2 regions of the Rhizobium sp. BK098 genome follow, and region 2 is predicted to be linked to the other one. Evidence: predicted binding sites of a transcription regulator. Region 2 holds the regulator's gene; the other holds the start of a gene.

Region 1 (11,238 bases), on a different contig from region 2:
CTGACCGACGGAACTACCCGGGACATCAGACCGCTTCTGGCTAAAAGCCGAAACTGAGGTCACCGGCCAAACGGTAATATTGCCGATTTAGGAGAACATCCGAACCGCAGTGGACGTCCTCTATTCTGTCACATCCATGTCATGAAATACGCCGACACCTCATGCCAAATCAGGAGCGGGTACCCAGATGGATTATTTCAGACGTTTCAACTTTCTGTTCGCGACGCCAACCTTTGACAATGAGGATCTGGAGGGTGCCCGCTACAATCAGATCGTCGAGGAGATCGAACGCTCCGGTTTCGAGGTGGTGCGCGCGCGCAATCTCGAAGACGCCGAGATCGCCGTACAGACCGATGCTGCCATCGGCTGCATGCTGGTCGACTGGGGCAAGAAGGGTCTTGAAGGCAAGACGGCTTCGCTTATCAACCTCATGCGCCGGCGCGGCCTCGAATTTCCCATCATCCTGCTGATCCGGCGCAAGCGCTTCGAGGATGTGCCGGTCGAAGTGCTCGATTTTATCGACGGCTACGTCTTCCTGTCGGAAGAAACGCCCGCCTTCATCGCAAAGAGCCTCATCAGCCGGCTCAAGCAATATGCCGAAACGCTGAAGACGCCTTTCTTCGGTGCGCTGGTCGATTATGCCGAGGAAGGCAATCACCTCTGGACCTGCCCCGGTCACAACGGCGGCATCTTCTACAGCCGCAGCCCCATCGGCCGCGTCTTCATGGAGCATCTGGGCGAGGCGGTCTTCCGCGACGACCTCGACAATTCCGTGCTCGACCTCGGCGACCTCCTAACCCACGAAGGGCCGGCGCTTGCCGCGCAAAAGGAAGCGGCCAAGATTTTCGGCGCCGAGAAGACCTATTTCGTGTTGAACGGCACCTCTACGTCCAACAAGGTCGCGCTCTCAGCGCTCGTCACCGATGGCGACCTCGTGCTGTTCGATCGCAACAACCACAAGGCCGCCCATCACGGCGCCCTGATGATCTCGGGCGGCATTCCGGTCTATCTGCCGACCAGACGCAATCTCTATGGCTTGATCGGTCCCATGGATTTCGCTGAAATGGACGAGGAGGCGCTGCGCGAGCGCATCCGCACCCATCCGCTGGTGAAAGATCCGGAAGCCTACAAGAAGCCTCGCCCGTTCCGCGTCGCGGTCGTGGAACAGTGCACCTATGACGGCACCATCCACAATGCCGAGATGATTCTCAAGCGGATTGGACATCTCTGCGATTACATCCTTTTCGACGAGGCCTGGGCCGGCTTCATGAAGTTTCATCCGCTTTATGCCGGGCGCTTTGCCATGGGTCTTTCCGACCTCGGGCCGGATGCGCCGGGCATCATCGCCACGCAATCCACCCATAAGCAGCTGGCAAGCTTCTCACAGGCTTCCCAGATCCACATGAAGGACAGGCACATCACTGGCCAGAAGCGCCGCGTGGAGCACCGACGCTTCAACGAAAGCTTCATGCAGCACGCCTCGACATCGCCCTTCTATCCGCTCTTCGCCTCGCTCGACGTCGGCGCGCAGATGATGAAGGGGCGCTCGGGCGAAGTGCTTTGGGACGACACGATCCGTCTCGGCATCGAGCTGCGCAAGAAAATCCGCGCCGTGCGTCGCGAATTCGAGGAGAAGGAGCATCGTCCCGAACGCCGTTGGTTCTTCGAGCCTTTCGTGCCGGATCGCGTTGCGATCCCGGATGTATCGAGCCCAGGCGCAGTGCATGACGTGTCGTGGGAAAGCGTCGCGACCGACCAACTCGCCACCAATCCCGCCTTCTGGCACTTGACGCCCGATGCGGCATGGCACGGCTTTTCCGGCATGGAACCGGGTTTTGCCATGACGGACCCGAACAAGCTTACCCTGCTGACACCGGGCTTTGATCGTCGGACGGGGAAATACACGGAACACGGCATACCGGCGCCGGTGGTCGCGCAATATCTGCGTGAAAACCGTATCGTCGCGGAAAAGAACGATCTCAATTCGCTGCTCTTCCTCCTCACCCCCGGTGTCGAAGCCAGCAAGGCCGGTACGTTGATCAGCGGCCTTGTCGCCTTCAAGAAGCTTCATGACGACAATGCGCTGCTGGAAGAGGCAATTCCGGAATTCTATCGCCGCCGTCCGGGCCGTTATGCGGGCGTGCGCCTGCGCGATCTTTGCGCTGAGATGCACAATTTCTTCCGCCAGGCCGATGTCAGCGCGCTGCAGACAAAGCAGTTTTCCGCCGAACACCTGCCGCCGATCGCCATGTCGCCGCACGATGCCGCACGTTGCCTTGTTCGCAACGATGTCGACTATCTGCCGATCGACGCCATTGCCGGCCGCATCGCAACGACGCCCTTCGTCGTCTATCCTCCGGGGATTGCGACCATCGTGCCGGGCGAGCGCCTGACGGAGCAGGCAAAGCCCATGATCGACTATCTCAAGATGTTTGAAACCTGCTTCAACACCTTCCCCGGTTTCGAGGTGGAGATTCAAGGCCTCTATCGCGAGATTGATGCAGCCGGCAAAATCCGGCTCTATACCTACGTCGTCGCGGAATAGGCTTGGAATTCAGGTTCGGACATGAAGCAGGATAAAACAATCATCGTTCGCCCGTCCCGGGAGAGCGACGTCGATGCCATGCTGGCAATCTATCGCCGCCATATTCACCGCGGCGTCGAGGCCGGAGTTGATGATAGCGATACGCCGCAGCCGGACGATCTGCGCGAACGGCGCAAGAATTTGAAGGACAAACGCTTCCCGCATGTCGTTGCGATCGAGGGTGAGAAGGTCGTCGGCTATGCCTATGTGGTGCTGTTCCGCAAGCGTCCGGCCTATCGCTATACCGTCAAGCATTCGATCTATGTGCATCACGACCATGTTGGCCAAGGCGTCGGGAGCCTGCTCATGCGCGGACTGATCGACGCCTGTGCCGCGGCCGGTTTCCGGCAGATGATCGGCTATATCGATGCCGACAACGCGGCCTCTCTCGCCTTGCACGAACGCTTCGGCTTCGTTCGCGTCGGCCTTCTGCCGGCGGTTGCCTATCGTTACGGCCGCTGGGCCGACACCGTGATGGTCCAGCGCTCGCTCGGTCCCGGCTCAACCACGCAGCCGCCTCCGCCGCCGCTCTCCACCCGCTGAAGCAAAGGGGGCTTATACCGGCTGCGTTTGAGCTGGCCTGAAACCCAGCACGAAATCCACGACTTTCGACGAGGACATTTCGCAAGGCTTGAGGGTGAGGCTGGCTCCGGAGAGCACATAGAGATTGAAGCTGACGACATCGGTCCCGCCAAGCTCCTCGCCATAGAGCCAAACTCGCTTCCCGTCAGGCGATCGCTTGACCGTCACACCCCAGGGGCGATCTTGAAAGCGCCCCTCCGAATAGCCGTCAGACAGCTTCGCAAGCGCATGTTCGAAGTCCGACAATTCGGACGCCAGCAGCGCGTCGTTCGTCATGGCGCCAGGCATTCGTCACATATGCCGCAACCATCCTCATCCATCTTCCGCGCCGCTCGCTGCCTTCGGCAGCATAGGCACGCGGTTCCGTTAGATCGAGATTCCTCGTCATGCTCGGGCGGAAGGATTTCCATCGGCAGGTCGGAAAGGGGTTCGGTTGCGATTTGGCCCATCTTGAGGCTCCGTATTGGGGGATAGACAAGAGATAAGAAGCCTCGAAGGCATCTCCAAGGTGGCACTTGCGAATGACTGTCACAGAGCGATTTTCCCGCATCTCTCCGGCACGACAACGGAGCCGGTTTGATATCGTGATCAGGGATGATATGTTCTGTATTTGTTTCAGATTCTATAATTGAAGGGTCCATGCTTGAACCTGCAGCATGATGACCGAGATCGCCATGAACGACACCAACACAAACCCTGTTCGGAAGATCATCCATGTCGATATGGATGCATTTTATGCGTCGGTCGAACAGCGAGACAATCCCGAGCTGCGCGGCAAGCCGCTTGCGGTCGGCGGGTCGGCGGCGCGCGGCGTCGTGGCGGCCGCAAGCTACGAGGCCCGCGCCTTCGGCGTTCACTCGGCGATGCCTTCGGTCACGGCGAAGCGCAAATGCCCGGACCTGATTTTCGTGCCGCCGCGCTTCGACGTCTACAGGGCAGTGTCGCAGCAGATCCGCGAAATCTTCGCCGAATATACTTCGATTATCGAGCCGCTCTCGCTCGACGAGGCCTATCTCGACGTCACCCAGAACCACAAGGGCATGGAGATCGCCACCGAGATCGCGCTGGAGATCCGGACCAAGATCAAGCAGGTCACTGGTCTCAATGCTTCTGCCGGCATTTCCTACAACAAGTTCCTCGCCAAGATGGCAAGTGACCTCAATAAGCCCAATGGTCAGGCTGTCATTACGCCGAAGAACGGGCCGGCCTTCGTCGAAACGCTTCCCGTCAAGAAATTCCATGGCGTCGGACCAGCGACCGCCGAGCGGATGCACAAACTCGGCATCGAAACAGGGCTAGACCTGAAGTCGAAATCCCTCGCCTTCCTGCAGGAGCATTTCGGAAAGGCAGGCCCATATTTCTACGGTATCGCCCGCGGCATCGACGAGCGCCAGGTAAAGCCCGACCGGATCCGCAAATCCATTGGCGCGGAAGATACGTTCGCCGAGGATATTGACGATCTCGAGCTGGCGACAGCGGAGTTGCGGCCCTTAGCACAGAAGGTCTGGCGCTACTGCGAAACAGGCGGTTTCAGCGCCAAGACGGTGACCGTGAAGATCAAATATTCGGACTTCACCCAGGCGACACGCAGTCGGACAAGCTCCTTGCCGGTCGCAGACGGCGGCGCTGTTCTTGAGACAGCCTCGGCGCTTTTGGCAACCGTCCACCCGTTTGCCCGGCCGATCCGGCTGCTTGGCATCACGCTTTCGTCTTTGACGAACGAAGATGCCGACAATGGGAGATCACAGCCTCAGCTCGATCTTGGCATCTGAAGGAGGCCGCCGCTCAGCAAGACCGCTTGCGCTTCATCATCGCGTTCAGCTTCTCCACCCCGGCTTCGTCGACGGGTGTGTAGACGATCATGCGGTCGTCATTGCTGGGGCTTGCCCACCAATTGTTGGATTGCAGCGGCAGGACCGTGCCATCCGCCAGCCGAAAACGCTTGACGGTATTCTCGATGCCCTTGAGCTGATAGCGATCCCATACGATGCGGAACTGATCGGAAGCGCTCATATAGCGTTCCAATTGCCGCTCCCAGCTCGGATCATCGAGATGCTCGGCCATGGAGGCACGAAACAGCGCTGCCATATTGGCCAGCATCTCGTCGGGATCGGCCTGGCTTGCACGCCAGGCAGGATTGACGAGGGACAGATAAATGCAGTTCCGGTCTTCGGGCGGAAGGGCATCCAGATCGACGCCGACAAGACGGCGATAGGCCTCGTTGAAGCCGCGTATATTGTACCGTTTCGTCTGGATAAGAGCCGGATAAGGACAGAGATGATCGAGAATGCGCTGGCTGGCCTCGGTGAGCGGCTCGCAGACGCGAGGATTTTCAAGGCGAGGCGGAACCGGCAGATTGGCCAGTCTGAACAGGTGCTCCGTCTCGACTTCGTTGAATTCCAAAGCATGCGCGACGGAGAGAAGCACGCGCGGCGACACGCGGATCGGCCGGCCCTGTTCCAGCTTGGTATACCAGGTAATGCCGATATCGGCGCGCGAGGCCACTTCTTCCCGCCGCAATCCGGGTGTACGAATCCGTCCTGCTCGACCGAGTCCCAATCTTTGCGGGTCAAGGGATTCCCGCCGTCTTCGCAACATCTCGCCGAGTTCCTGTGCCCGCGAAAGCATCTGATTGGGGACGATATCGAGCGTGCCGTGCATTTCCATTCTCCAGCCTGACACTTTTTATACCAGTCTAAACAGGTATCTTGTACCAGTTTAACATGGGTGTAAAACGCTGTGGACTCAGTTTTGAAAATACTTTGAGGTCCCCCATGTCTTCCGCACCAATCCGGCTTGGCCAATTCGGCCTGCTGATCCTGCTGGCCGGGCAATTGCTGCTGCAACTCGATTTTTCCATCATCAATGTCGGCCTCGCCGCCATCTCGGCCTCGCTGCACGCCGGCGAGACCGAACTTGAGCTTTTCGTCGCCGCCTATGGCGTCGCCTTTGCCGTCTGCCTGGCGATGGGTGCGCGCCTCGGCGACAATTTCGGCCGCAGGCGCATGTTCGGCCTCGCCGTCCTGTTGTTCTGCCTCGCCTCCCTGCTATGCGGGGTAGCGACATCAGTCACCTTCCTCATCGTTGCGCGCGCGCTGCAGGGAATTGCGGCTGCACTCATGGTGCCGCAGGTACTGGCGACCATCCATGTCAGCCTGACCGGACGCGATCACGCCCGCGCCGTTTCGCTTTACAGCGCAATTGGCGGCATCGCCTTCATCGTCGGCCAGGTTCTCGGCGGCTTCCTGATCTCTGCCAATATTGCCGGCTCCGGATGGCGCAGTATCTTTCTCATCAACCTGCCGGTCTGCATCCTGATCCTGATCAGCGTGTGGCGCCATGTCCCCGAAACGCGTGGCCAAGGCAGAGTTCCGGTCGACTGGTCGGGCATGATTACGCTGGCGCTGCTGACTTTGTCGGTCCTGCTGCCGACCGCGCTCGGCCCGTCGCTACACTGGAACTGGCTTTGCCTGCTCGGCTTCGTGCCGATCCTGCCGCTGGTGGCACTTCTTTGGCGTATCCAGCGCTCCAAGGAGGCGCGTGGCGCCTTCCCGATCCTGCCGCCGTCGCTCACGCGCATCTCCAGCATGCGATTCGGCGGGCTGATCGCCATACTCTTCTTCACCTGCTGGAGCGGCTTCATGTTCGTCTTCGCCCTTACCTTGCAGGCAGGTGCCGGGCTGACCCCGCTGCAATCGGGCAATGCCTTGATTGCACTTGGCGGCTCCTACTTCGTCTCGGCCGCTTTCGTCACGCCTCGCCTTGCAAACCTACGGCGCGAACTCATGCTGGCGATGGGCTGCGTGATCCAGATGAGCGGGCTTGCTCTGCTCATCGTGACGCTCGAAACGGTCTGGCCGCGACCTGGCGTCATCAACCTCATTCCGTCCACAGTCCTGATCGGTTTCGGCCAGGCGCTGATCGTCAACAGCTTCTACCGGCTGGGGCTGGCGGACGTGCCGCATGAACATGCCGGCGCCGGCAGCGCCATGCTCGCAACCATGCAGCAGGTGTCGCTGGGTCTCGGGCCGGCGATCCTGGGGGCGGTATTTGCCCAGGTGCTGCAATATTCCAGCGCCTATCTCTCCGCCGGGGTCACGGCCATCGCCGTCGAACTCGGGCTAATGGCCATCCTGCTGGTGGCCACGCTTCTGCGATTGGCACGGCAGCGCAGCCGACCAGAAGAAGACGCCGAGATCGGCGACGCCCTCATCGTCGCACCTGAATGATCGGACGATCAGCGTTAAAAGCATTGATCCCATAACAAAATCCGGCCTGTCGCCAGGCCGGACTTGCAAGCATAGGCCTCGTCTTCGACCAGATGCGGCTACGCCGGCAGCTGGAAAACCCAATTGGCAATCAGCACGATGGCAAGGCCGCCGGCAAGCGCCAGATAGGGCAGAATCCCCGCCTTCTTTACACCCAGATCCTGGCCGACAAGGCCCAGATCATCCATGGCACCGGCCGGGAACTTGCCGCCATCGCGAACATAATGCCTGTAGGCAAAGACCGGCAGGATGAGGGCCGCAAAGGCAAAACCGATCCAGAGCGCATTGGCATAGCCCCAAACCTTGGCGCCAGCGCCAAGGAAGAGCGCATTGACGAAAGCAAGGACGGTGTTAAGGCCGATGAGCCACGACGGCGCTTTCCACGGGCGCTCGACATGACCGGAGTCCATGCGGTGTATCCAGCCGGAATTGAGGTTGAGGAAATTGAAGATGATGTATCCGACGTTGGAGACGGCAAGCACGAAGAAATAGCCGCTCGTGTCGGAGGCAATGGCGAGAAGAAAGAGATTGAAGGCGAAGTCCGTCCACATCGCTCTCGTCGGCGCACCGTTCTCGTTCACATGATCGAGATATTTCGGCAGCCAGCCGTCCTTCGAGCCCTGATAGAGGGTGCGCGAGGAACCCGCCATTGCCGTCATGATCGCAAGAAACAGTGCCAGGATCATCAGGATGACGAGCAATTGCGTAACGATCCGGCCGGCGCCGATCAGGCCGCCGAGCGCTTCGGCAACGCCGGTGCCATCGACGATGCCGGGCGCCAGCATGCCGGCATGACCGAGCACGCCTTGGAAAGCGAAGGGCACCAGGAAGAAGAAGACGCAGCAGGCAAGGCCCGAGTAGAAGATTGCCTTGAACGTATCCGTCTTCGGGTTTTTCAGCTCACGCGTGTAGCAGACCGCCGTCTCGAAGCCATAGGTCGACCAGGCGGCGATATAGAGGCCGCCGAGGAAAAGCGTCCAGCCGCCATTGCTCCAGGTGCCGTCAGTCGCAGCGTAGGCCGCTGTCGGCGGTAGCAGGCCGGTCACGTTGGCGGAGAGGATTTGGCCGCTGACGATCGGATAGACGCCGATGATCAGAAGCGGCACGAGGACGATGATGGCGAGCCACTTCTGCACGCTGGCCGTCTCGGAGATGCCGCGATGCTGGATCGCAAAGATGATCAGCATCAGGACACCGCCGATGAAGAAGGTGGCGTTGATATTGGCGGTCGCGAGGAAAGGAATGTTGAAGCTGACGAGAGACCAGTTGCGGATGGGCGGCGTAAAAGCTGCAACGCCATCGGCGCTGAGCAGCGCTTTTACCGCATCGTCGGGCGATGTACCGGCATGGGCCGCAATGTATTCGGCAACACGCGGGCTATCGGCGGCGATCGACGTCGCATGGGCGCTGATCCAGCTGAGCACAGCCTGTGAGTCCGCCGCGGGGATCGGGAAGAAGGCATTGAGGATATAGCCTGCCGCAATGGCGCAGCCGAGGGACAGCACCGGCGACCAGGCAAACCAGTTGCACCAGACCGAAAGCGGCGCGATGAATTTCGAGTAACGCAGCCAGGCCGTCGCGCCATAGACCGAGGCGCCGCCGGACTTGTTGCCGAACATGCCGGCAATTTCGGCGTAGGTGAAAGACTGCAGGAAACCCATGATCATCGAGATGATCCACACGACGAAGGCAAGCTTGCCCGTCGTGCCGGCGATGCCGCCGATGGAGAAGAGAACAAGCGGCGGCACGCCCGCAGCCACCCAGAACGCGCCCTTCCAGTCAAGCGCGCGTATAAGCTTACCTTCGGTGCCGGCGGAAGCGCCGGCGTCCACGATATCCGTCATCGGTGATATTCCCCATTTTGTTCCGGACGTATCTCTCGTACGTCTCCCTGAACGTGCCTCCCATGGCATTGCGGGGCTTGCTGGAAGTTTTCGTAAGCCGAGTCTGCGCGCGGATTTCCAGATGCATGCCCTTTATACATAGTGAAGATATTTTCTTTTTAGTCAATATCCCTTTACTTTCAGACGGCATTTTGTCAGCATGATTCCGGTGTCCGACACGCCTCATTTCCCGAGAGGGCTCTATGCGAGATCTCCATCCATCAGCAGCCGGAATACGGCCCGTCTCCGCGAGCATTATCCGCTATCCGGGCATTCCAGCGCTGCCGCCGGACACTGAGCGCTATCGCTGCAAGGGCGGTGGGTCGCTGGTCGTCCGCGTCGAACCTGGCGATCGGATTTCGGTGGCGGATAGCGAAGGCGGGCAGGTCTGCGAGCTGACCTTCCTTGACGAGAAGGGCCGCTTTCAATCCGCTGGCCTAGGGTCGGCATTCACCGGCGAGGCGACAGGTCTCAAAGCCATTCTTTCCTCGGGGAATGAAAGTGCGGTTCGCGTCAGGATGGCGCTGGAGCGGCGTGGGGCCGATCTGGCCTCTGCGGCAGCGCTTCGCCTCTTCGGCGCCTCTTCTCCGGCAGGCAGTACCGCGGAATTCACGATCGCGACCAAAGGCCTGCTTGTCGCCTGTGCGCCAGGAATGGCCATGTCGCCGGAAGCGCAGGATACGGCAACACCAATCGAGGTCAGGATCCGCCGTACGACGATCCTGCGAGACTATGCCTCCGCATTGCCCGAACCGCTCGCCGACCCGATCGAGAACATTCGCATCCGGGCAGCGACCGCTTCGGCCTACTTCGTTCGCGCCGGCGAATATATCCAGATCATCGATGTCTATGGCCGGCAATGCACGGATTTTCAGGCCTTTTCCGCCCGCAAGGTCGACAAGGGACTCGATCTTGCACTCGATTCTACAGTGACCCGCACCCTTCTTGGCCGCAGCTATCCAGCTCCCGGCCTGCCGTCCAAGGCCTTCGACCGCGATTTCGAGCCGCTGGTGGAAATCGTGCAGGATACGGTCGGCCGCCACGACGCCTTCGCAACGGCCTGCAATTCGCGCTATTACGACGACATGGGCTATCCCGGTCACGTGAACTGCACGGACAATTTCAATGCAGCGCTCGCGCCCTATGGTATTGCCGGACGAAAGGGCTGGGAGGCGCTCAACTACTTCTACAACACCAATGTCGATCACAATAACCAGCTCTATCTCGACGAACCTTGGTCGAGACCGGGCGATTACGTCCTGATGCGCGCACTGACGGATCTCGTCTGCGTCTCCTCCTCCTGCCCTGATGACATCGATGCGGCCAATGGCTGGGACCCGACCGATATCCATGTCCGCACCTTTTCAGGCAAAGAAAAATTCACACGAGCGGTGGCCTATCGCATGACCCCTGATGCCGACCCCGAACTGACGCGGGAGACCGCGTTTCACCCGCGCCTCTCCGCCCTGACGCGCGACTACACCGAATATCGTGGCTTCTGGCTGCCGAACCGCTTCTCCTCGGAAGGACCGGTCGAGGAATACTGGGCCTGTCGTGAACGCGCCGTGGTGATGGATCTCTCGCCGCTGCGCAAGTTCGAGGTGACGGGACCGGATGCGGAGGAATTGCTGCAATATTGCCTGACGCGCGATGTGCGCAAGCTATCGACCGGTCAGGTGGTCTATTCCGCCATGTGCTACGAACACGGCGGCATGATCGACGACGGCACGTTGTTTCGCCTCGGCGACAAGAACTTCCGCTGGATCGGCGGCGATGACTATAGCGGCATCTGGCTGCGCGAGCAGGCGGAGAAGAAGGGCTTCAAGGCCTGGGTGCGCTCCTCCACCGACCAGATGCACAATATCGCCCTGCAAGGCCCGAAGAGCCGCGACATCCTAAAGGAGATCATCTGGACGGCGCC
Region 2 (11,238 bases):
GGCGAAGTTGAAGGTCATGAACTCGACAATCGGGCGGAGGCCGGCCATAGCTGCGCCGACGCCGATACCGGCAAAGCCGTGCTCGGTGATCGGGGTATCGATCACGCGGCGGGCGCCGAACTCCTGCAGCAGGCCCTGGGTCACCTTGTAGGCACCCTGATATTCGGCGACTTCTTCACCCATGACGAAGACGTCTAGGTTGGCGCGCATTTCTTCGGCCATCGCATCGCGCAGCGCTTCACGCACTGTCATCGACACCATTTCCGTGCCGGCCGGAATTTCCGGATCAGCCGCAGCGGCAACCTTCGGCTGGGCCGGGACCGGCGCAGCGGCCGTCGCCGGAGCGACGGCAGGCGCCTCGGTCTTTGCCGGCTCGGCAGCAGGTGCAGCCTTTGCGGACGAAATAGCGTCTGCGGATTCACCGTCCTGCAAGAGGATGGCGATCTTGGTGTTGACCTTGACGCCTTCGGTGCCGGCGTCGATCAGCAGCTTGCCGATCGTGCCTTCGTCGACCGCTTCCACTTCCATGGTGGCCTTGTCGGTTTCGATTTCGGCAATGACGTCACCGGAAACGACCTTGTCGCCTTCCTTCTTGAGCCATTTCGAAAGGGTACCCTCTTCCATAGTCGGAGAAAGGGCGGGCATGAGAATGTCGATGGGCATAGTGTCCCTCCCCGATTTAGAGCAGAATGTCGGTGTAGAGCTCGGATGCATCCGGCTCCGGATCGTTCTGGGCGAAATCGGCGCTGTCTGCGACGATGTCGCGGACATCCTTGTCGATATCCTTCAGATCGTCCTCGGTCGCCCAGCCCTTTTCGAGCAAGCGAATACGGACCTGCTCGATCGGATCGTGCTCGGAGCGCATCTTCTGCACTTCATCCTTGGAACGGTACTTCGCCGGGTCGGACATGGAGTGACCGCGGTAGCGGTAGGTCAGCATTTCCAGAATGATCGGACCCTTGCCGGAGCGGCAATGCGCAACGGCTTCGTCAGCCGCAGCCTTGACGGCGCGAACGTCCATACCATCGACCTGAATACCGGGAATGCCGAAGGAGGCGCCACGCTTGGAGAAATCAGCCTGGGCTGTGGCGCGAGCGGTCGAGGTGCCCATGGCGTAGCGGTTGTTTTCGATCACGAAGATCACGGGCAGCTTCCAGAGCTGCGCCATGTTGAAGCTTTCGTAGACCTGGCCCTGGTTGGCGGCACCGTCACCGAAATAGGCGACGCTGACATTGTCATTGCCGCGATACCAGTTGGCAAAGCCAAGGCCGGTGCCGAGCGAGACCTGTGCGCCGACGATGCCATGACCGCCGTAGAAGTTCTTTTCCTTGGAGAACATGTGCATGGAGCCGCCCTTCCCTCGGGAATAGCCGCCCTGGCGTCCGGTGAGCTCGGCCATGACGCCGCGCGCGCTCATGCCGGTCGCCAGCATATGGCCATGGTCGCGATAGCCGGTAATGACCTGATCGCCATCCTTCAGCGCCAGCTGCATGCCGACGACTACTGCTTCCTGACCGATGTAAAGGTGACAGAAGCCGCCGATGAAGCCCATGCCGTAAAGCTGGCCGGCCTTTTCTTCGAAGCGGCGGATCAGGAGCATCTCACGATAAGCCTTGAGCTCTGCATCACGATCGAAATCTGCGATCGGGCCGCCATTGGTTTCCTTGGCAGGCCTTGATGCTGTTTTACGGCTGGAAACGGTCGCGTTCTTTCGCGGCGCCATTCAACCCTCCCTGTGTGAGTAGCCTCGTTTTTTGGTGAGGCGTAACATAGGGAAGATTGCCCGCCACAGCAATGCTATAATTGCATGGCTCATATTCATTGCAAGTTATTGATATAACTCACAAAAATGCAATTAACCGGAATTCGGTTAATTGTGGCTATTTATTGAAGATGACGATCTCGTTCGCCTTGGAATAGGTCAACTGGTAGCGCGCATATTGATCGAGCATATCCTTATCCAGAGAGCCATCACTCAACAGCGCGACCTCCTTTTCAAGGTGCTCGCGCCTGGCGACAAGATCAGCCAACTCCTTGGCACGGTCGACGCGGCGCTGCTCGAAAACCTCAGTCGCCTTCAGGCCGTAATCGCCATGAATGCAATGATAACCGAAGTAGCTCACAAAAGCGATGGTGATGGCGGGAAGGATGAGACGGCCGAACCTTCTCTTCTTATGATACTTTGTCCACATACTCGCTCGTCACGCTCTGGCTTTGCGCGATCTCCTCAAAGCCCGTTCGGCCCAAACAAGATCACATGAAATCAAATACCTGCAGCCAAGATAACCGGCAGAGATTAACTGTCCGTTGACTCTAACTGCCAGGACCAACAAAAAACCGCGCCCGAAGGCGCGGTTCGATCCAAGCAAACAATCTGGCCGCAGACCCGTGCGGATCCAAGGCTTCGGATATCAGCCACGAAGGATGGAGCGGCCGGCATATTTTGCCTGCGGGCCAAGCGCTTCCTCGATACGGATGAGCTGGTTGTACTTGGCAAGACGGTCCGAACGCGACAGCGAGCCGGTCTTGATCTGGCCGCAGTTGGTGGCGACAGCGAGATCGGCGATCGTGGAATCTTCCGTTTCGCCGGAGCGGTGCGACATGACGGCGGTGTAGTTCGCCTTGTGCGCAGTTTCCACGGCGTCCAGGGTCTCGGTCAGCGAGCCGATCTGGTTGACCTTGACGAGGATCGAGTTGGCTACCCCCATGCCGATGCCATCGCGCAGGCGGGCAGAGTTGGTGACGAACAGGTCGTCGCCAACGAGCTGGGTCTTCTTGCCGATGAGGTCGGTCAGCGTCTTCCAGCCTTCCCAATCGTCTTCAGCCATGCCGTCTTCGATCGAAACGATCGGGTATTTGGCTGCGAGTTCGGCGAGATATTCAGCCATGGCGCCGGATTCCAGCGTGCGACCTTCGCCTTCGAGAACGTACTTGCCGTCCTTGAAGAATTCGGTCGAGGCGCAATCGAGACCGAGAGCGATTTCTTCGCCCGGCTTGTAGCCGGCCTTCTCGATCGACTTCATGATGAAGTCGAGAGCTGCCGGGGCGCTGGAAAGGCCCGGTGCGAAACCACCTTCGTCACCGACGTTGGTGTTGTGGCCCTGCGATGCCAGTTCCTTCTTCAGAACGTGGAAGACTTCCGAACCCATGCGGACGGCTTCGCGGATCGAGTCAGCGCCAATCGGCAGGATCATGAATTCCTGGAAGTCGATCGGGTTGTCGGCGTGGGCGCCACCGTTGATGATGTTCATCATCGGGACTGGCAGCAGGCGGGCGTGAGCGCCGCCGACATAACGGTAGAGCGGCAGGTTGGCGCTCTGGGCAGCAGCCTTGGCAACGGCGAGCGAGACGCCGAGGATGGCGTTGGCACCGAGGCGCGACTTGTTCGGCGTGCCGTCGAGCTCGATCATGATGTTGTCGAGCTGGATCTGGTTTTCGGCATCCATGCCGCCGATCGCGTCGAAGATTTCCGAATTGACGGCTTCGACGGCCTTCTCGACACCCTTGCCATGGTAGCGCTTGCCGCCATCGCGAAGCTCGACAGCTTCATGCGCGCCGGTCGACGCACCCGACGGAACCGCCGCGCGGCCCATGCTGCCATCTTCGAGGTAGACATCGACTTCGACAGTCGGATTGCCACGGCTGTCGAGAATCTCGCGGGCGATAATGTCGGTGATTGCGGTCATGATAGCTCCCTGCTCGCTGGTTTATAAATCGATTTAAATCGTCTTAGTCGAAGGCGCGGAAATTTCAATGGCGATCCGCGCCGCGATTTGGCACTCCTGCAGGCCCGTAACGCAAGTTCATGTCAGCCTGTTGAATGCCGGCTACGTTTCAGGCCTTGGCGATGGCGTCGAAGGCCAGCAGCTTCTCCAGAAGCCGCGGCATATCCTTCAGATAGACCATGTTCGGGCCATCGGATGGTGCATTGTCCGGATCCTCATGCGTCTCGACAAAAACGCCTGCGACACCGACGGCAACGGCGGCGCGCGCCAGCGTCTCGACGAACCGACGATCGCCGCCGGTCGAACCGCCCTGTCCGCCTGGCTGCTGCACGGAATGGGTCGCGTCGAAGATGACGGGCGCGCCCATCGCCGCCATGATCGGCAGCGAGCGCATGTCGGAAACAAGCGTATTGTAGCCAAAGGAGGCGCCGCGCTCGCAAAGAAGAATATTCGGATTGCCGCTTTCGTTCAGCTTGGCAAGCACGTTCTTCATATCCCATGGCGCCAGGAACTGGCCTTTCTTGACGTTGACCACGCGGCCGGTCTTGGCAGCGGCAACCAAAAGGTCTGTCTGGCGCGACAGGAAAGCCGGGATCTGCAGGATATCAACCGTCTTGGAAACGATGGCGCACTGCTCTTCCGTGTGGATGTCGGTCAGGACCGGGAAGCCATATTCCTTCTTCAGGTCTTCAAAAACCTCCAGCGCCTTTTCCAGCCCGATGCCGCGCTTGCCCGACAGCGATGTGCGGTTCGCTTTGTCGAAGGAGGACTTGTAGACGAGGCCGATGCCCAGCTTGCCGCAAAGTTCCTTCAAAACGCCGGCGACCATGAAAGCATGGTCGCGGCTTTCCATCTGGCAGGGACCGGCGATCAGCGACAGCTTTGCAGTATTGGAAAAAAGGACCTTGGAGGCACCCTCGCCGACGGTGACTTCGGAATTTGTGCTCATTTTATCTCCTCAAAGGCGAACAATGCGCCCTGACCGGGCGCCAACCTCGCCAATAGACGATTGTTCTTACGCGTATAGGTGACGCCGTTAGCAGTGAAATGCGACGATGTCACGGAAAGATCGCGCGTTTTGAAAAGGATTGCCCGCGCCCTGAGCCCCGGATCATTCGTGCGAACAGGCAGATCATAGAATGCCTCCATTCCTTCCGGGGTCAAAATCTCGAGATCGGCATTGGCAGTCCTGATCGTCAGGCCAAAGGAATGCTCCATGATGCGTGGGTCGCCGACAACCTCTTCGAAGAAACCGCGATAGACCGCCGGCTTCGGCGCGCAAAGCGCTACCCGCGCGATACCAGTCACGCCGTTCTCGTGACGCTCGAGCGCGCTGCGATCAGCCGGCAGCGGATTGATGCGCTGACAGCAGAAAGCGAGAAAATCCGGCGCGCGCAGATCGGCGGCAAAGGCAAGACGAAAGCCTGCCGTGGTTTCTGTTCCATCCGGCATCTTCATCGGACGCGAGAAATCCAGCATTCGCCCCGCCGAAATCGCCGCCGCGTTGAAACGCTTATCATCCGCCACCGCATCATCCGTACCGAATACCACGGCCGAAAAGCCATCATCCCCCACCCGGAAACGATAAGCCTGATCGCGCGCGACGAAAACATTGCCATCTACGATGCTCTTCTCGCATTGCTCCGGAGATGCGACGCCCAGAGGTTCGAGATAGGTTTTATCGGCAAGGAAGACGCAGGCATTCTGAGTGCCAAAGGGATGGCGCGCATCTGGAGCCACCGTGAAACCGAGCTTGCCTAGGCGTTCGCGCGCCAGAGCGATATTGACGGTCGGCAGCACGAGATGATCCAGCGGATGCGGAGACGAAATCATGGCTTCTCCTGTTTGCTTGCGGAAGCAGATTTGCGCCCATCCCCCAAGCAATTCAAGATGGGAGGATGGAACATCCCGAAGCACACGACATGGATTGAAGGCGATCTCGCAAACGTGATTGCTGATTCTCTCCCATAGCCGGCTTATGCAGTAGTGTGGCACTTTGATCCAAATGCTGGGCGCACGGACTGAACGACAAGGCCCTGGAAGCGAACAGAGCGGCATTTCTCATATTTTTCCATGGGTTAACGCAAGTATGGCGCCTCGATGTTCCGATCCGATCTATTCGCAAATGGTAATTATTTAACTGACCCCACAAGGCTTTACCGAAATTTAAGCACTTGCGGAACACATATGGAACATATAGTGTCCGTTCTGGATTTGTTTCACGGCTTTTCTTGATTCTGAGGTTCCAAGACGATGTTGACGCGCAAGCAGCAGGAACTGCTTCTCTTCATTCACGAACGCATGAAGGAATCCGGTGTTCCGCCATCCTTCGACGAGATGAAGGATGCACTGGATCTGGCATCCAAATCCGGCATTCACCGCCTGATCACGGCGCTGGAGGAGCGAGGTTTCATCCGCAGGCTGCCGAACCGGGCCAGAGCGCTCGAAGTCATCAAGCTTCCCGACGCCTATAATCCGAGCCTGCAACAGCGCCGCGGTTTTTCGCCCAGCGTCATCGAGGGCAGCCTCGGCAAGCCACAGCCCGTTGCCCCGCCCGCTCCGTCGAAAGTGGCAAATGACGATCACAACGGCTCGGCGTCCGTACCCGTGATGGGTCGCATCGCAGCCGGCGTTCCGATCTCCGCCATCCAGAACAATACGCACGACATTACCGTTCCCGCCGACATGCTCGGCTCCGGCGAACATTATGCGCTTGAAGTTCGAGGAGATTCGATGATCGACGCCGGAATTTTCGACGGCGATACGGTCATTATCCGCAATTCGACCACGGCCAATCCCGGCGATATCGTCGTTGCACTCGTCGACGATGAAGAAGCTACCTTGAAGCGCTTCCGTCGCAAGGGTGCCTCCATCGCGCTGGAAGCCGCGAACCCAGCCTATGAAACCCGCATCTTCGGGCCGGATCGCGTCAAGGTTCAGGGCAAGCTCGTCGGCCTTATTCGTCGCTATCACTGACCGGTGAATTGTCCAGAACTGGTGGTGCCTTTGCAATTGGCGCGTCGAATTTGTCGGTGCGCCAATCATAGGTTCGATGCCTGGTCCATGGGCGCTGCGGGTTGTTGAATGCGGCTGAGATGATGGGCTTGTCTACGGAAAGCACCATTTCGATGGAGCCGGTTTTGCGCAATGTCGCACCGGTTATGAGCGTTGCTCCGGAGCGGCAGTGGTCCAGCCGCAGCCGGATTGGCGTCACAACAATGTTCCCGGTGTCGCAAGCCGCGGGCAGATAGGCCGCGTTCTCGATGGTGACCAATATCGCGCCGTTTTCGAGCATGGCGACACACCATGCTCCCTTCTGACAGGCAAAGCTGCCTTGCATGGTGCGGTCTAAAGCTTCTTCCATTGCGGTGCGGACCGCCTTCTGCTCGTCATTGCTTAATCGCTTATGCCGATCCGTCTTGCTGATCTGCGGAAGCCGGCTATCGGTCGGGAGCATGGTCGGCGGTTGATGTTCGGCTGCGACTAGCGCTTTCTGCCATTGCTCGAAGATGAAGGCCTGCGGTCTCTCGCGATTGGTGGCGAGGATATCATCCTGGCGCAAGGCAACGAGAATGCCATCTTCCGCGATCATCAGATCCGGCTTCGGCACACCAGAGCCGAACGCGGCCACACCGACAGATGACAGCAGCAGCAACAGGCCCATATGGCGAAGCCGGGTCCGCAGCATGCTCATGATCAGGAAGCCGGCGATGAAAGTCGGCATCAGCCAGCCGGGCTGGCGGCCGAAGGTAATGTCACCTCCCCACCCAGCCACCGTTTTTGCAATAGCGATCACAAGCTCCAGTCCCTCACCGGTGACTTTCCAGAACGGTCCATCGATTCCGAAAGGCATCAGCAGCATCGCCATCATACCGAAGGGCATGACGATGAAAGAGACGACGGGCATGGCCGCAAGATTGGCAGCAAGTCCATATGTCGCCAACCGGTGAAAATGCTCGATCGAGAAAATGGCCGTCGACGCACCGCCGATGAACGAGGTCGACATCACACCTCCAAAGAAGCGCGTGACGAACAGTAGCGGACTTAACAGACGGATGCGCGGCAGGATGTTTTCGCGATGCCGCCGTCGTTTCCAGAGCGAATAGCCTGATACCAGCGCCAGCGTAGCGGCGTAAGACATCTGGAAACTCGGACCGAGTACCTGAGACGGTGACAAGACTAGGATGACGATGGCTGAGAGCGCCACATTGCGCAAGCTGATGGATGGCCTGTCGAAAAGTACGGCCACCAGCATGATCGCCATCATGATGAAGGCGCGTTCGGCGGAGACGCCGAATCCGGAAATGAGGTAATAGGCCGTTACCGTTAGAAGCGCGCCGAAGGCTGCGAACTTCTTCGTCGGCCAAGCCTGGACGACGCCGGGAAACAGGCTGAACAAATAGCGCAGACCGACATAGAAGATGCCAGCCGACAACGCCATGTTGAGACCGGAAATTGCGATGATGTGGGTCAGGCCGGCAATTCTCAGAGCCTCGGTCGTATCCTTCGAGATCGCACGTCTCTCATCGGTGACAAGCGCTGCCGCAAAGGCGCCGGTATCTCCGGGCAAGGTTTGCCTGATGCGGTCGCCTATGCTGTTGCGCAGGCCAGCGAGCCAGATATCGGCCGCATCCAGTAGCGAGCCGGCAACATTGTCACCGGATGGCGATAATAATTCCGGCGTTCCGTAGGCAAAGCCATTCGCGCCGATGCCGTTGAAATAGGAGCTGAAGGCAAAATCGTTGAGACCCGTCAATGCCGGTCCGGCCGGAGGCGTCAGGCGCGCCCTGCCCCGGATTCGATCCCCCAGATCGAACGGCTCCGCCTGCTTGCGCACGAAGACCGTAACCCGCTGCGGCGCGCGACGGATAGAGGGTTTTTCCGTTGCCTCGACGCGGACGATATAGCGCCAGCGCCCATTGTCATAGGATTCCCGTCGCTCGATCTGCCCGGTCACGGTCGTCGTCACGGCCGAGTCGAGCATGACGGTGGAAACCCGCCAACTTTCCCACTGCGCGAGCGCCATGCCCAGGCAGATGAGCATACCGGCGAAAAGCGTGTGATGAAGCAGCCTGCCCGCATCGCGCTTTAGCAAAAAACCCAAAGCAAACAGAACGAGGCCTGCGAGAAACGCCTGCGGAGGCGGATCGACTTGCGCCTCGAACCAGATAATCGCACCCAAACCCATATAGATCGGCGCGAAAAGAACAGCACGGCCATGGGCCGCGTCCTCCGCAATCAAGCCGAGAACAGCGGTTCCAAGACGCTTCGGGACACGCAGCAAACGCGACGTCAGCGGCGCCTGATCCTGTGTTCGTTCCCATTGTTGCGCTTTGGCGCGGAGGGTAATGGTGGCGGAAAAGGCATGAGGTTGCGGAGACGCGGTGACGTCCCTGCTCTCTTCCTGCTGGTCGGATGCCTCGAAATTAGGCACTCGCTGACTGCCCCCGCGCCAAATTACAGCTTCTGCGCGATTTGTGCCGTCACCATCCAGTGAATTCAACTGAAATCGGCGGGAACAAAGCTCAATTGGACCGGTATCCCGGCGTAGCATACGAAAGGACGCTTCTGCAGTGCCCAAAAGTTGATACTGCATTGCACAATTTGGCGTTAGGATAACTTGGCATTAGGCTCTGGATCATATAGCTAGTCGGTAGTCGCTTAACCTTTTGGCGCTTTTTATGGCGTCAATCCCGCCAAATCTTGGAGGATCAGCATGACGGAACAAAGCGCGAAACTAACTTGGGGTGAAAAGACGGTGGACCTGCCGGTCAAGACCGGAACCATCGGCCCGAGTGTCATTGATATTGGTGCCCTTTACAAGAACACCTCCACTTTCACTTACGATCCTGGTTTCACCTCCACCGCATCGTGCGAGTCGAGCATCACCTATATCGATGGCGACGAAGGCGTTCTGCTGCACCGCGGCTATCCGATCGATCAGCTGGCCGAACACGGCGATTTCCTCGAAGTCTGCTACCTCCTTCTCTACGGCGAACTGCCGACAGCAGCGCAGAAGAAGGACTTCGACTATCGTGTGACCCACCACACGATGGTGCACGAGCAGATGTCGCGCTTCTTCACCGGCTTCCGCCGCGACGCGCATCCGATGGCCGTCATGTGCGGCTGTGTCGGCGCGCTCTCCGCCTTCTATCACGACTCGACCGACATCACCGATCCGCACCAGCGCATGGTCGCAAGCCTGCGCATGATCGCCAAGATGCCGACGCTTGCCGCCATGGCCTATAAGTACCATATCGGCCAGCCCTTCGTTTATCCGAAGAATGACCTCGACTATGCGTCGAACTTCCTGCGCATGTGCTTTGCCGTTCCGTGCGAAGAATATGTCGTCAACCCGGTGCTTGCCCGCGCCATGGACCGCATCTTCATCCTGCATGCAGATCACGAGCAGAACGCCTCGACTTCGACGGTTCGCCTGGCTGGTTCTTCCGGTGCCAATCCGTTTGCCTGTATCGCAGCAGGCATCGCCTGCCTCTGGGGACCGGCTCACGGCGGCGCCAACGAAGCGGCCCTGAACATGCTGAACGAAATCGGCACGGTCGACCGCATTCCGGAATTCATCGCCCGCGCCAAGGACAAGAACGACCCGTTCCGCCTGATGGGCTTCGGTCACCGCGTCTACAAGAACTACGACCCGCGTGCCAAGATCATGCAGAAGACGGCGCACGAAGTTCTCGGCGAACTCGGCATCAAGGACGATCCGCTGCTCGACATCGCGATCGAGCTGGAGCGCATTGCTTTGACGGACGAATATTTCATCGAGAAGAAGCTGTACCCGAACGTCGACTTCTATTCCGGCATCACGCTGAAGGCTCTCGGCTTCCCCACCACCATGTTCACCGTTCTCTTCGCTCTTGCCCGCACCGTCGGCTGGATCGCCCAGTGGAACGAAATGATCGAAGATCCGCATCAGCGCATCGGCCGTCCGCGCCAGCTCTACACCGGTGCTCCGCTGCGCGAATATGTGCCTGTTTCCAAGCGCTAAGCTTCGGTATTGAAACAAAAAACCGGTCAGAGATGACCGGTTTTTTTATGGGCTAGAACATCCAGAACAATCTGCGCCGCCTTATCGCCGGGCGGCTCATCGGTCTGCATTCGCTCCCAGACCAGATCGTAACCCGCCAACATCGCCGTACGCTCCGGCGTCTCGCTCGCCAGCCGCTCCATATAGCGGGCCAGCATGCCCGGCCGCAGAACATCATTGATGAGCTCCGGCAGTACAGCATAGTCGGCGATGAGGTTCGGCAAGGCGGCCGTCCAGATCTTGATCCGCGACAGCACGAATTTCGCCAGCCATTCGGTCTTATAGGTCGAAACCACCGGAACCCCGGCTAGGCCCAATTCCAGGATCACGGTTCCGGAGGCGGCCATGGCAGCATCGGCCCCAGCAAAGGCGCTCCACTTGGCATCCTGACCGACAAAGATATCCGGCTTGACCTGCCATTTTTCGGTCAGCGAACGAACCAACGCCTCCTGCTTCGGCACTGTCGGC

Evidence for each region. The regulator LexA, encoded in region 2, represses DNA repair genes until DNA is damaged. The targets are predictions, from matches to a motif close to TGTTCNNNNTGTGTTCNG.
Region 1: the regulator LexA is predicted to act here: its motif matches at 3,767-3,784, upstream of dinB (DNA polymerase IV).

Annotation. Positions count from the first base shown of each region.
Region 1 covers NZ_JACHYY010000004.1:7,158-18,395, reverse strand. The annotation lists gene FHT73_RS12135 (adenine deaminase C-terminal domain-containing protein) at 1-57, shown strand, start outside; gene FHT73_RS12130 (Orn/Lys/Arg decarboxylase N-terminal domain-containing protein) at 188-2,545, shown strand; gene FHT73_RS12125 (GNAT family N-acetyltransferase) at 2,567-3,127, shown strand; gene FHT73_RS12120 (hypothetical protein) at 3,140-3,454, opposite strand; gene dinB (DNA polymerase IV) at 3,841-4,938, shown strand; gene FHT73_RS12110 (helix-turn-helix transcriptional regulator) at 4,952-5,827, opposite strand; gene FHT73_RS12105 (MFS transporter) at 5,941-7,395, shown strand; gene FHT73_RS12100 (APC family permease) at 7,494-9,278, opposite strand; gene FHT73_RS12095 (DUF1989 domain-containing protein) at 9,521-11,238, shown strand, end outside.
Region 2 covers NZ_JACHYY010000010.1:90,514-101,751, reverse strand. The annotation lists gene FHT73_RS23425 (pyruvate dehydrogenase complex E1 component subunit beta) at 1-663, opposite strand, end outside; gene pdhA (pyruvate dehydrogenase (acetyl-transferring) E1 component subunit alpha) at 680-1,723, opposite strand; gene FHT73_RS23415 (septum formation initiator family protein) at 1,881-2,192, opposite strand; gene eno (phosphopyruvate hydratase) at 2,412-3,686, opposite strand; gene kdsA (3-deoxy-8-phosphooctulonate synthase) at 3,835-4,674, opposite strand; gene FHT73_RS23400 (VOC family protein) at 4,671-5,558, opposite strand; gene lexA (transcriptional repressor LexA) at 5,979-6,701, shown strand; gene FHT73_RS23390 (ComEC/Rec2 family competence protein) at 6,682-8,913, opposite strand; gene gltA (citrate synthase) at 9,442-10,731, shown strand; gene lpxB (lipid-A-disaccharide synthase) at 10,758-11,238, opposite strand, start outside.